DNA from 3 places in the Brevibacillus nigriterrae genome. Region 2 is predicted to be linked to each of the others. Evidence: riboswitches for the same ligand, from Rfam matches in the RefSeq annotation. Region 2 holds a riboswitch; each other region holds the start of a gene.
What was found. Region 2 has a riboswitch for cyclic di-GMP ahead of ACPW7N_RS15515 (protoglobin domain-containing protein). Riboswitches for the same ligand answer to the same signal wherever they lie in the genome.
Positions count from the first base shown of each region.

Region 1: another riboswitch for cyclic di-GMP. It lies ahead of ACPW7N_RS08165 (DUF192 domain-containing protein); the one in region 2 lies ahead of ACPW7N_RS15515 (protoglobin domain-containing protein).
Region 3: another riboswitch for cyclic di-GMP. It lies ahead of ACPW7N_RS04195 (fibronectin type III domain-containing protein); the one in region 2 lies ahead of ACPW7N_RS15515 (protoglobin domain-containing protein).

Region 1 covers NZ_JBNCMT010000008.1:98,051-102,592, reverse strand. The annotation lists gene ACPW7N_RS08175 (Y-family DNA polymerase) at 1-731, shown strand, start outside; gene ACPW7N_RS08170 (hypothetical protein) at 796-1,329, shown strand; cyclic di-GMP riboswitch class I at 1,706-1,802, shown strand; gene ACPW7N_RS08165 (DUF192 domain-containing protein) at 1,890-2,231, shown strand; gene ACPW7N_RS08160 (Flp family type IVb pilin) at 2,252-2,443, shown strand; gene ACPW7N_RS08155 (Flp family type IVb pilin) at 2,523-2,714, shown strand; gene ACPW7N_RS08150 (Flp family type IVb pilin) at 2,745-2,936, shown strand; gene ACPW7N_RS08145 (A24 family peptidase) at 3,050-3,571, shown strand; gene ACPW7N_RS08140 (TadE/TadG family type IV pilus assembly protein) at 3,565-3,948, shown strand; gene ACPW7N_RS08135 (Tad domain-containing protein) at 3,956-4,542, shown strand, end outside.
Region 2 covers NZ_JBNCMT010000020.1:30,657-35,198, reverse strand. The annotation lists gene ACPW7N_RS15525 (class I SAM-dependent methyltransferase) at 1-318, opposite strand, end outside; gene ACPW7N_RS15520 (PilZ domain-containing protein) at 538-909, opposite strand; gene ACPW7N_RS15515 (protoglobin domain-containing protein) at 952-2,265, opposite strand; cyclic di-GMP riboswitch class II at 2,276-2,358, opposite strand; gene ACPW7N_RS15510 (STAS domain-containing protein) at 2,529-2,921, opposite strand; gene ACPW7N_RS15505 (ATP-binding protein) at 2,918-3,349, opposite strand; gene ACPW7N_RS15500 (SpoIIE family protein phosphatase) at 3,373-4,542, opposite strand, start outside.
Region 3 covers NZ_JBNCMT010000004.1:55,853-60,394, forward strand. The annotation lists gene ACPW7N_RS04190 (Ig-like domain-containing domain) at 1-495, opposite strand, end outside; gene ACPW7N_RS04195 (fibronectin type III domain-containing protein) at 515-1,645, opposite strand; cyclic di-GMP riboswitch class I at 1,815-1,901, opposite strand; gene ACPW7N_RS04200 (YgaP family membrane protein) at 2,188-2,412, opposite strand; gene ACPW7N_RS04205 (efflux RND transporter permease subunit) at 2,403-4,542, opposite strand, start outside.

The DNA of each region.
Region 1 (4,542 bases), on a different contig from region 2:
AGACAGCATTGGCGATCGCCAGGTATATTCAACGGACATTATGGAATAAAATTCGTATACCCTGCTCCATCGGGATTGGGCCGAACCGAATCATTGCGAAAATGGCTTCTGAGGTCAAAAAACCGTATGGATATGTCGAGATGGGCATCAAGAAATTCTGTACGTTTTATTATCCGCAGCCCATCGACAAGTTGCATGGGTGCGGGAAGAAAACAGCCGAAAAACTGAACAAGATGGACATTCACACCATTGGTGATCTAGCAAAGGCTAATCTCCTACTAATGAAAAACCTGCTGGGTTCACGAGGGGAAATGCTTGTTCGTTCGGCCAATGGTATTTCTTCCAGTCGAATTAATACAGAACGGGAGAAGGGGGACAAGACAATCGGGAAGGAGTCTACCTTTCGGGAAGCGATTTCCGACCCCGATGCTCATTTGAAGTTGGCAGAAACATTGATTGAGCAACTGGTAAAGCGACTCAAAGCGAAATCACGAAAGGCGAAAACCATTTCGATTGTCTATAAGAAGGAGCGAAACGGCAGCTCATTTTCAAAAAGCTTCACATTGCCCAAGCCGACTGACTCAGCAGAAGAGATGAATGAAATCGTTCAAAAACTGTATACGGAGAACCTTTGGGAGATTCCTTTGTTCCTTTTTGGGGTTCGTTTATCCAATATTGAGGATGTTGTTTATGAACAACTCACTTTGGATGACTTTCATAAAATGCTATAGTGGCGGTTGCTTTCCTGTTTGAGTGGTGCAGAAGTAGTACATACTGCAATCAGGGGGTGCGGATATGTTCGTCCAAATCGCAAATAATCAGGAGAGTGGGTCCCAAGACATCTTTGTACTGGGTGAAAAGTTGCTTCGTGACCAAGAGGGAGTGTACCTACTCCCAGGTCGATTAATCTCAGGGTTGAAGGCAGAGGATTTACCATCGGGATTCCCATTTGGACTACTGGATCAGCTTCCTTCTGGCATTGGTTTTTATCGTGAAGATTCTGTGAAGGTCAGTCGAACCGGAATAAAACAAAGCTTGCACGTGCAGGTAACAACGACATATGTGCGTGCAGAGTGGGATGGTCTCTATTGTGTAGTGTCTACAATGGATACGAGACGTAGAGTGCTGGAAGATGCAGAAGAGTATGTTCTCGAGCAATTCTTGGTCAACGAACAAAAATGTGTACTTGCTTATTCGTTTCATTTTCCATGCGATAAGGAACAAGATCTGGAAGCAGTCATGGAGATGATCGCTGAGCGTGTAAGATGGGTTGAAGAGAAAGGAAATGAACAATTATTGTTTCGTACCTTTCATCCAAAAATACAATAGCACTTGGTAAATAGGCAGGTAGGTAGTGGGGGAGTACTTCAGAATCACTTTCCCACTGCCTTTTTTTGTTGAGGTCCCATGGCTAAAAAATGCTAGGTGGCGAAGACTATCTTTACTGAAAAATGATAAAATCCAGCCTAAGAGAAAGAAAGATGCTCCAATAGCCTGAGGTAGGTAAATATATCTATTGGAAATGCTAAATTTATCCAATTTTCACAAAGTAAAATCCTGATTAAAAATTTTTTATTATATCTAAACTAGATCATTGGAGAGATTTTCATGGGTTCGAAATTTAAGCTAAGAGAACGATGTCGAATAATATGCTAGGACGTAGAATGAAGCCAAGAGATCAGTCGACACGGCAACACTCGCTGAATCTCGATAAAGGCAAAGCTGATGAAAATCAGTGACGCAAAGCTAAAGGGGCTAAGGTGTTTAGGAGAAGCCTGACACTATGCCAGCCAGTTACCGAAAGATTACGGGTGTAGAATATATCTACTAGCAACCCCGCTTTCGGTATAGGCGGGGTTACTCTATGTCTAAAAGGAGGTGCACACCACATGCTGATCAATCTGTCGAACAATCAAATTCTGGCTAGTCAGATCGGACAAGCCTACACCTTCCTAGGAAGGTTGAAAGGGTTAATGTTCACGAAAGAATTGCCGACAGGTTGCGCTCTGCATATTCGACCCTGCCGATCGGTGCACACGTTTTTCATGAATTATTCCATTGATGTACTGTATCTGAATGCCGACTTGAAAATCGTTGCGATTGATGAGCAACTTCGTCCGGGAAAAGTTGGCCCAATCTATGCAGATGCAGTGTCTGTTATCGAACTTCCAGCAGGAGCAGCTCGTCAAACAGAAACTCAAATCGGACATTTCGTCCAACTACGACCATGAATGGATAAGGAGAGAAAGTCATGATGAACAAATTCAAAGGTTTGCTTGTAGAAGAACAAGGTCAAGGTATGACAGAGTACGGGCTAGTACTCGGCATTATTGCAGTGGCAGTAGTTGGAGCACTTGCAACGCTTCGTGGAGAAATTATCGAGATGTACAACAACGTAGTTACTCTAGTAACAAACCGTGAAGATGGTGGCGGAACACCGTAAACTCTAAAACGCAAAAAACTGCCAACGATCAACTTACTTCAATTCACCTAAAATCGACTACTTAAAGGAGAGTTTACTCATGATGAACAAATTCAAGGGCCTATTGGTAGAAGAACACGGACAAGGTATGACAGAATACGGACTCGTACTTGGAATTATCGCAGTGGCAGTTGTCGGAGCACTCGCAACGCTTCGTGGAGAAATTATGGAAATGTACAACAACGTAGTTACTTTGGTAACCAACCGTGAAGATGGTGGCGGAACACCGTAGTAAACCTCGATCAGAAAGCGAGTGATACCCATGCTTGCATCATTGCAACGTTTGTTCATGGACGAGCATGGACAAGGGATGACAGAGTACGGAATTGTGCTTGGTTTTCTCTCCATAGCGGCTTTGATTGCATTAGGCAGCTTGCGTACTGAAGTTGTCGAAATGTTCAGTAACATAACGAATGCACTAATCAGTCGTGATGGTGACGGCCCACAAGTATAGCAATTATTGATACCCTTCCATACAGAGGGCAAAAGATGGTGGCCTTGCGTGATGAACGTAGGGCCTCTCTTTTAACCAGGGGGTTCGGATAGGGGATCCAGGAGGAAATCAGCATGTTGCTTAACGGAGCACTCCTTTTGATTCTTTGTATCTGTTTTATCACCGACGTAGCGAATCGCAAAATTTATAATAAAGTCGTTTTTCCAGGCATTATTCTTGCACTTATCATTCATTTTTTCTCAGATGGATGGGCTGGACTGGGCTTTTCTGTCGGTGGATTTGCCATCGGATTACTACTCTTGCTCATTCCGTATTTATTAGGTGGTATGGGTGCAGGCGACGTAAAGCTGCTGGCATTAATCGGAGCATTCAAAGGGACTATATTTGTAGTTACTACGGCCATATACATGGCATTGCTCGGTGGACTCATCGCATTACTCATACTGATGGTGAAACGAGGGATCGGAAACAGTATTCGTTCCTTGATTATTAATTTCTGGTGTATCCGCAATGGTTGGATCTTGCCTTTTCGCACGGACAAAAGCGCTCTTGCGACAACTTATCCGTACGGTGTAGCTATTGTGGGAGGTGCCTTAATTACCTTGTATGCAAAGGGGATGGAGTACTTATGGTAAAGGATGAACAGGGGCAGTCCATGGTCGAAATGGCACTCCTTCTGCCAGTTATGCTTCTATTACTGGCCGGAATTTTTGACTTCGGCAGAGTGTTCTACTCCTATGTTCACCTGCAAATGGCTTCACAGGAGACAGTTCGTCTGGGTGGCCTGGGTAAACCAGATGCAGAAATCATTTCATTCGCCCGAAACTATGTTCATATTGGCGAGACCGATTTATTACAGGTTCAAGTGAGTCCTACACAAGAAACAAGAACGCCAGGGGGATATGTCACTGTCACTCTTGTGTATCCGGTGGAATTGATGACACCGGTTTTATCCAAGCTTTTTCCCTCACCTATCATTCTATCAGCCAATTCTACGATCAGGGTGGAGTGAGTAATCGATGATTTCATTTTTCAAAGGTCTCCTAAAACAGGAAGAAGGAAATGCGGTTCTTCTCATATCGCTGTCCATGGTGGCACTTCTGACAATGGTTGGGCTTGTCATCGATGGAGGCAATCTCATGTTAAACAGGGCAAAACTGCAAAAAACCGCCAATGCCGCTGTACTTTCAGGTGCACAGGAACTGACCAATACAGAATTAAAAGTAAATGAAGTAATACAAACCATTTTAAGAGAGCACGAAGAAGAAGATAGTTTGCAAGACATTGTAGTGAGTATGGAAGATAAAGTTTCCATTGATCTGGAAAAGCAGGTACCATTAACCTTCTCACGACTATTCGGGAGAGAGACCGCACCTGTTTCGGCACATGCAGCGGCTGAACTGGGAGTGATGGGTCGAGCCAAAGGGGCAGCTCCCTTGGGTATAGATGAATCAATCGAGTTGGAGTATTTCAAAGAGTATAAATTGAAGGTTGATCAGACGGATGTTGATCAAGGTTACTTCGGAGTCCTTGCCTTAGGTGGCACGGGTTCAGAAACCTATGAAGAAAATCTGCGTCACGGGTACCAAAATGAAATCAAAGTAGG
Region 2 (4,542 bases):
TTGGGTAAACTCTGCCAAATCTTCGGCCTCCGTACCGAAATGAAACGAAGGATATTGCCGTTTCAAAGCACTGCGCATTTCATCGTCTTTCTCAATGATTACTGCTGTTGTTGCTGTTTTTTTATGAAGACTGATATATTCTGTAAACACTCCTGTGCCAGCACCTAATTCAACAATGAGATCAATTTCATTCCAGTCAACGTTTTCAAACATTTTTTTGGTCAAAAAGGTTGAACTGGGTGTCACACTGCCAATTTGACCTGGTGATTGAAGAAACTTGGTCAAAAAGGTATAACGGCTATTTGCTGCACTTAACAAGTTACTGCACCCCCAAAAGCTGGATAAGAAAAAGATAAATTCATTGCCTTCATTATCGTGGAATAATGGCGATCCAAAAACGAGCGTGCGCCGGATTATGCACTTGACTGTTGGCGGAGGATCCATCAGACCCAAGACGGATATATTGCCGCTAGTTCCTTCCGGCAGTAAATGAAAAAGAGCCTACCAATAAGGTAGACTCTTTTGAGTAGACTCTATTTATTTCCGTTGTATATTGCGTTTGGCAAACTGCTTTAATTCCCACAACAATTCTGATTCGATCGATTTATCTACATCAAATTGAACTCCGTAAGCAAAGTCCTTGCCACTTGGTTTCTTCCACACAATGTCACCAATCAGGTTTAACTGCTTGTCAATTAGTACAAATGAAAGCAAAATGCGAATTTTTGCTTTATCACTTGGAAGGTCTTGTTTGCATTCAAACTTGGCACCATGAAGGCTTATATCGTGAAGGAAGACGTGCTCTTCCATTTGAATATCATTCACGCCGTTTATTTCAACAATTGTGGACTTCGCATCTAATGGATTATTGAACACCATGCGGAACATCTCTTTGCGTTTATATTCCACAAATACTCCCTCCATCCATGTAACGGTCCACCTCTGATCGAACTAAACGTGTCTGGCAGCATGATTTAATGCTTCTGCAGATGAAGAAACCTTGATCGTCGCTGAACCAATTTCTTCGATGACAAAGACTAATTGTCCGATCTGTTCTTCGACATTCTGAATATCTGCAATACTGCTTCCCATAGACTTTACAATCTGATCAAAAGCTTCCTTCGTTGCTTTCGATTCAACCTGCCCTGTCTCAACCAAAGTCTGAACCTCTTTAATCGATTCTACTACTTCTTCTGAGAATTTGCTAGATTGAGCGATAAGCTCAGTAATCTGTTTGATGGAATGTTTGGTTTGCTCCGAAAGCTTGCGAACTTCACCGGCAACAACCGAGAAGCCACGGCCATGTTCACCTGCACGGGCCGCCTCGATTGCTGAGTTCAAAGCAAGGAGGTTTGTTTGCTCGGCAATATCCTGAACTAATCCGATGACATGGCGAATTTGATTGGAGGATTCATTTAGCTTGATGACAGTCTCTTCCATCTGCTGGGTGCTTGTGAAAATCTCTTCGATCCGCTTCTCCAAATAATTCAGGCGATCTTGTCCTTTGTAGGCGAGTTCCTGACTATCTTTTGATTTTAATGCACTTTGGCGAAATTGATGATTTACCTCGTTGCTATTCGCCACAAGCTGTTCAACCGAAGCACTTGTCTGTTCTGTTAGCGCTGCCAATTCTTCGCTTAAGGAAAGAACCTTGCTCTTTAATTCTTCTTTTACCTTTTCATATTGCATTTCTTGTTGGCGCATATTTTCCTTTTCGTACGCTTCCAACACAAGCTGTTGCTCGAAATTGAGGATTTTGGTAACAACCTTGGTAATCCGGATCATTTCTTCGCTATCTGTAATATTCTGATGAACAATATCTACTAATGTATTCTGCAAATTCTGAAATGCACCCATATACCACTTGGGAGCAAGCCCGATGTGTACATGTCGTTCGGCTACACGAATACGGCGTTGGAGGAACTCCTTGTCGATACGCCCGTTAAACATCTCAATGACATGATTTTGCAGAGTAACTTTCAGTTTATCAATGGTACTGTGTCGCTGAATAATTTGCTTCAAGAGTTCTACTTCCAATACCGATTGGTAAAAGCTTGATACGATTGCGTCCACATTTGTACGAATCAACGATTGAATGGATTTAGCAATTTGAATTTCCTCTTCAGTAAGCTGGATCATTTTCATTTGCAAATGTGTTTCGCTTCCTGGGGCTATGTTTACGGTTACTTTTTCGCTTTTCGCCTTATCAATCCATCTCTTTTGCGACTCTTGTTTCGAACCGAATGCTCTGGAGAAAAAATTCATAGTCGCGTCCCTCTCTTTGGTCGGTTGCACTACTAGCTCCAAATCATCCAAGTGCCCATATAGAGATGATTCTTCAAAGCTCCCATTTGATAAAAATATTTGTAAGAATGGCATTTTTCAACATTGTTATATTGGTAATATTTAATATATATACATTCTTAGCAATTTACAAGTAATTTCTACAAATTTCGACTCTTTTTTATGCATTTTTTGTATATATTTCCATTAAAAATGCCGACTCAATGGCCGGCTTGGTCAATACCTTAATACTCATCAATTCGAATCGTAGCATTGTACCCATTTCGCAAGGCTGCGATGGCTTCATCAACCGAAGCTGTTAGTGGGAAGAGCAGGTTCAGCTTGGAGATCATGAACAGCTCACGGATGATTTCGTCCTGGATAACGATGGCAATCTTTTGGATTCCAACTAACTTGGCGAAGTTAATTAATACCCCGAAACCGGTGCTGTCAATAAATTGCAACTCTGTCAAATCAATTATGAATCCATCTGCTTGACCAATAAATTCTTTCAGCTTGTTTTTGACCGAGTTGGTACTTCCGAATAACAGTTTTCCTTTTATACTGATTTTTTGATAACCGTTACCATTTTGAACCTGTATCTCCACAGGAGTGGAATTGTTGGACAAGTTATTCATTTTTGCGTCACCCGCTTTCTCAAACCCATAATAAACCGACCATCTTCCGCATGGTCATGCCAGACATCATCAACTAAATGACGCATGAACAAAATTCCTCTACCGTCCTCTTCCCAAATCAGGTCCTCCATACATCGCTCTTCCAGTTTTTTTTGTACTTCAAGCGGCAATCCGCCTGCAGAATCGATGATTTTGATTTCTATCTCTTCTTGTTTCACATCTATTTTCAATGATATATTTTGCTCTCTATACGCCTCGCCGTGACAACGTTTCATTGCTTCCACTGAATTAATGATTGCCTCATGAGCAGCAAGAACGAGCCTTTTGGTCTCTACTTGATTTACCCTCATGACTGTCCATTCACAAATTTGATCAAGAAACTCTACCATCTCTACTGTCGCAGGACACTCTATTTGAACATGTATCACGAGCTACCTCCCCCAAAAAATTGTTAGTGTGTCTCACCTGGCATACACACCGATACCACACAAATATCGTCTTTAGTCGTCAAGTCAGTTGTTTTCGCATCAAGCAGTCGGTCGAATAACGATTGGTGGCCTTCAAGGCTATAAGCAATAATCATGCGCTCAAGCTTTTCTCTACTATTCGCAGGTGATGGTCCGTAAGCTGCCAATAATCCGTCTGTATACAATAATAGATTACATGTTTCTTGGTAGGTCAGCTTGCCTTTTTGAAACGGGAAGGAGTCGAGAACCCCTAACGGAATGTTCCCTACATCTAAAAGTTTCAGCTCTCCCTTCTGGTGAAGATAGCCTGTTGGATGCCCTGCATTCACATATTCAATTGTTTTTTGCTTTGTATCGATCACTACATACAAACCAGTGACAAAAGTGACCATCGGTTGTTCTTCGTCTGCGAAAAGGGTAAGCATATGTGAATTCAATTCTTCCATTACCTTTCCAGGATCAGTCACACGGGTGATCAAGCCCCGAAGCAAGGCACGGATGGACATAATCACAAGTGATGCTGACACACCATGCCCCATCACATCAAGTATGATGATTCCATACCGATGCTCATCGATTGGATACCAGCTATACATATCACCAGACAACTGTTCAGAAGGCTGATACCTGGCTTCAATTGAGATATCTGCATTTTGCAGGGGCGGGGTCAACACACTTCGCTGGACTTTCTTGGCTAATTCCAGTTCATGCAAAATCTTTTCCTCCGCCAGTTTGCGAGCAGTGATGTCCTGTTTGATGGTTACATATTGATAAGGGCGTTTTTCTTCATTTAAAAAAGGAACAATCGTTGTTTCCACCCAGAAAATCGAACCATCTTTGGCTCTGTTCTGGATCTCACCTTTCCACACGATCCCTTGCGTAATTACTTTACTTACTTGCCCAAAAAAATCAGGCGCATTCTCTTCCGTATCGATAATCGAGTAATGTTGTCCAATCAGCTCATCTCTCGTATATTTGGACAACCTGCAAAAATTATCGTTAACGTACGTAATTATGGCGTTTTCATTTGTAATAGAGACCAACGCAGATTCGTCCAAAGCCAGTTTCAGATCAGCAAGCTCCATCAACGTTTGCTTTAAGATCATTTCCTGGCGAATATGTTCCGTTATATCCTTGGCCACCACGAATGCACC
Region 3 (4,542 bases), on a different contig from region 2:
GAATCCGAAATCTACTCGGGCCAATTTCGAAATCAAATCTTCTGCTCCAACAGAGACCTCAACATCTGACCGAAGCCATCCATTTTCTCCTTCCAATCCAGTCGTTTGTACCTTTAATTCAGGCTTGGTCTTATCAATTTTAATTTTTTTGGAGACTTGTCCGAGTTCTTTTCCCTCTTCATCTTTTAAATAGACGGTTGCTGTATGTTTTCCTTCATCTGAGTATGAATAACTGTTTGAAAAAGGAGTGATTGCTCCATCGTCTATTTGAATACTTGTTTCTGTTTTTTCCGGGGCATCAGCAGTGATCGTAATATCTGATATTTTCCAAAGCTTTTTTCCTTCTTCGCCGCTGATCTGCACATCAAACGAGGTCGATTCCGCAGCGGGTTTCACTTGAATTTTTGTGGTATCTGCAAATATTTGATTGGGAATACAGATTGCAGATAGCAACGACACACTCAATAGAATTTTTGCTATTTTGGCAAACTTCATTTCATCACCTCAATAAAAGCTACTTTAAGATTTTTTTCACAGTCAGATTTCCGTTTTCGTCATACTCAAACACAACAATGTCGACCCCATCCTCCACAATTCTTTTCAGACGGTTTCCTTCATAGATGTATTCATATTTTTTCAGATTGGAAGTGGTGCCAGTTACCGTACTTAAATCGCTTTTGGCGTACAAACTGTTCTCTGCCAAAACACCAACGATATTTTCATCGTCCAGATTAAGGTCAGAAAAGGTATAGGAGGTTTCTTTTGTCTTTCCAACTGGCTTTTCATTGAGATAAACATGATAGGTGATGGAAGGATCATCCAAAGGTTCTCCACTTACTGGGCTCCAAGTCAGCTCAATCGAAGAGGATGTCAAGTTAACCTTCAGATTTTCCGGCTTAGCAGGCGGGGTATTCGCTCGAATAAATCCATACCCGTTCAATGCTCGCCATTCCCCACTGTTTCTCGCAAACATCGCATAGTAACTTTCCTCATTTGATTGGGTATCGGAATCTGTAAAAACAGGTTCGTCACTGGCATATACGGATACCCAATTCTCGTTTATCCATTTTACATAAGCAAAATTACTTCCACTCGACGTGGTCAACACATTATTATCACTCATTGCATTCAGCTCTACCGTATTCTGTGTTCCACTGTAGCGGGCATAATTATAGGTTGCTAGATAACCCGACTGGAAACTCCATGGTGACCAAGTGCCATCCCAACCAGCAACTCTGAAAAAAGTAAAGGAATCTCTTGGTACATCGAAAAGTGTAAAATTTGCCACTTCTCCACGATAAATGGTTTCCCATGTCTCACTTGATTCATCCCACTTTTGCAGTTCATAGAAATATGCTCCACGAGTCCAATTCAACGTAACGCTTGTTTCATCCATCCTGCTCACCCAGATGCTAGGCGCTTTTAGATGAAAGCTAGGTTGTGATGTGGTAGAATCACTACTTTTTTGGGATGGCTTCCAGGTCGGAGGGGCAGGAGAAAGATCAGGCAGCTCCGATTCGGGAGGCAGACTCGGTACAACTTCCTCAGTCTGATTTTCCTCTGCATAGACCCCGGAAGCAGGAATAAACAGTGTTGCAAAAGTAAGGGCCAACGCAGATAGAATGTGAATAACTAGTTTTATCATTTATGGATACATTCCCCTTTCATAAAATGAACTGCTAGTCTTTTGGTGCTTTTTCTACTAAATGAAACCGTAACTTTCATGTAATCCCCCTTTAAATGACAAATAAAAAAAGGCTACCTCAAAAAGAAATAGCCTTCGTTACCAAATGAATTTACGTTGATTCTGGATGCTTGGTAACCCGGCTGTCATTGCTCAGTAGAGCATTAGACCCGTGGCTTTGCGTCCCCACCTTTCAATGGGTTTGCCTTTATCGAAGCTGCGGATAATAAAGTAAAATAAGGAATTATGTAGAAATGCATTAATACTATAGTAGCAGAAAAGATATATTTCGACATACTTTTAGGATAAATTCATTATTTTGTCGATTTTCATTTTAATACTTTTTTATCAATAAGGATGTGACTATGTTAACACCTCCTTACTTCTTTTGGCACAATTCACACAGTAAAACAAAAAGGATCGCCCAGTAACAGCAATCCCCTGCAAGAATAAGTAATTCCCTTTTCCTATATAAAATTCACGTCAATACAAGCAAGTATCCTCTATAATCCACAAGAACTACTACCTTGTTCCTTCACCCCCAGCTTCACCAATATCTTCTCCAGCAAACAAAACCCGGTAAGCGAAGAAATAATCAGATTTACCCCTACAAAGGCAGTAAAGAGCAGCCAGTACGGACTCACCCATTGTGCTAGAGCCAGACTGAGCAAAATAAAGATTCCTGCCAATAGACGAATGATATTTCCTTTCCCGTTTGTTACAAACATTCCACCTCATCCTTTCCTCTTCCCATGCCGATCACATCGTCAGCACATTGGATATTGACATGCTTGTTTTTCAGCTTTGCTCTCTTGGTTTCGACCATCGCATAGATGATCGGTATGATGAACAGGGTTAATAATGTAGATGCGATTGTGCCAAACATCAAAGCGATGGCTAAGCCTTGGAAAATCGGGTCGAACAGGATGACCACAGCGCCTACGACAACAGCGGCGGCGGTAAGAATGATCGGCTTTGCACGAACGATTCCGGCTTCAATGACTGCCCACGTGAGCGAAGCACCTTCTTCCCGTCTCTGGATGGTGAATTCCACCAGGAGAATCGAGTTGCGGACAATAATCCCGGCGAGTGCGATCACTCCAATCATGGATGTGGCTGTGAAAAAGGCGCCAAACATCCAGTGGCCCGGGATCACGCCGATCAAGGTAAGCGGGATTGGTGACATAATGATGAGCGGTGTAATGAAGGATTGGAACCATCCTACAATCAAGAGATACATGACGACCATGGCAATCGCAAAAGCAATCCCCAAATCACGGAATACTTCATACGTAATCTGCCATTCTCCATCCCATTTCACACTGACGCCATCTTCCAGCCATGGCTGATTGATCAGATTTTGCTCAATGGTTACACCTGAAGGGGGCTTGATCTCCCCAATGCGATCCCACATTTTCGCCATTGCATAAGCAGGACTTTCCTCAAATCCCGCCACATCGGCTACAACATACGTGACGCTCTGCAAATTTTTGCGGTAAAGAGTAGGCTCCACACTGCCTTTTTCCACATGAACAATCTCTCCGAGAGAAATTTGTGTTCCCGCTTGTGTAGGAATCTGTATGCTGGTCAGCTTGTCAATTCCAGAACGATCACCTTTAGACGGTTGCACGTTAATAACGACAGGATTCAGCTCATGTGCCGGATGCAGAAGTCCAATTTGGGCGCCATCCAGCATGGTTTGTAATGTTTTTACAATGGATTGCTCATTGATTCCGTTCAGTCTCGCCTTGTCATTAATGGTAAAGCGATACTCGGTTTGTTCCGCTTCCTGGTAGGTGTCAACATCGACTACCCCTTCTGTCTCACGGAAAATCTGTTCTGCCTGCTTGGCTACCATTTGCTGTTCTTGTTTGTCATTTCCGTAGATTTCCAGGACAATGGTAGACAAAACTGGCGGCCCTGGAGGAACCTCTACGACTTTTACATTTGCCTGATAAGCACTTGCGATTTTTTGTATCTCCGGGCGAATGCGCTTGGCGATGTCGTGGCTTTGATCTTCACGCAAATGCTTATTCACCAGGTTAATCTGAATGTCTGCAACATTGTCACCTTTGCGCTGATAATAATGCCGGACCAATCCGTTGAAATTGAACGGAGAGGCAGTACCGATATACATTTCATAGTCGGTCACCTCATTGACAGAGGACACATAATCGCCAACGGCCTTCGTCGCCTTTGCTGTTTCCTCAAGTGTTGATCCCTCCGGCATATCAATGACAACCTGAATTTCGCTCTTATTGTCAAACGGCATCATTTTCATCGGGACGGCCTTGGTATAGAAGAACGAAAATGACCCAAGAAGGACGACCACAACTCCTGCCAGGAAAAGATAGCGTTTCTTGGCATCTCTGAGCATGTGCTGGATCGTAATGGCATACCATCTGGAAATGCCTTTCAGCTTTTCGTAATGGATCTCCTCGCCATTACCCGCCGGGGTATTTTTATGCTTAGATTTAGGCAAGTATCGATAGGCAAACCAGGGGGTGACCACAAAGGCTACCAGCAGCGAGAAGAACATCGCAACAGAAGCATTAATCGGAATCGGCGCCATATATGGCCCCATCAATCCACCGACAAAAGCCATCGGCATCAGCGTAGCAATGACTGTAAAGGTAGCAAGAATCGTTGGGTTCCCTACCTCATCCACCGCTAAAATCGCTGCCTGCATGGGGCTGTGCGTTCCCTTTTGTAACCAGCGATGAATGTTTTCCACGACGACGATCGCATCGTCTACGAGAATCCCAATAGCAAAAATGAGAGCGAACAATGTAACCCGGTTTAGTGTGTATCCATACATCTCGCTTAAAAACAGCGCCAGTGCCAGTGTCACAGGTACG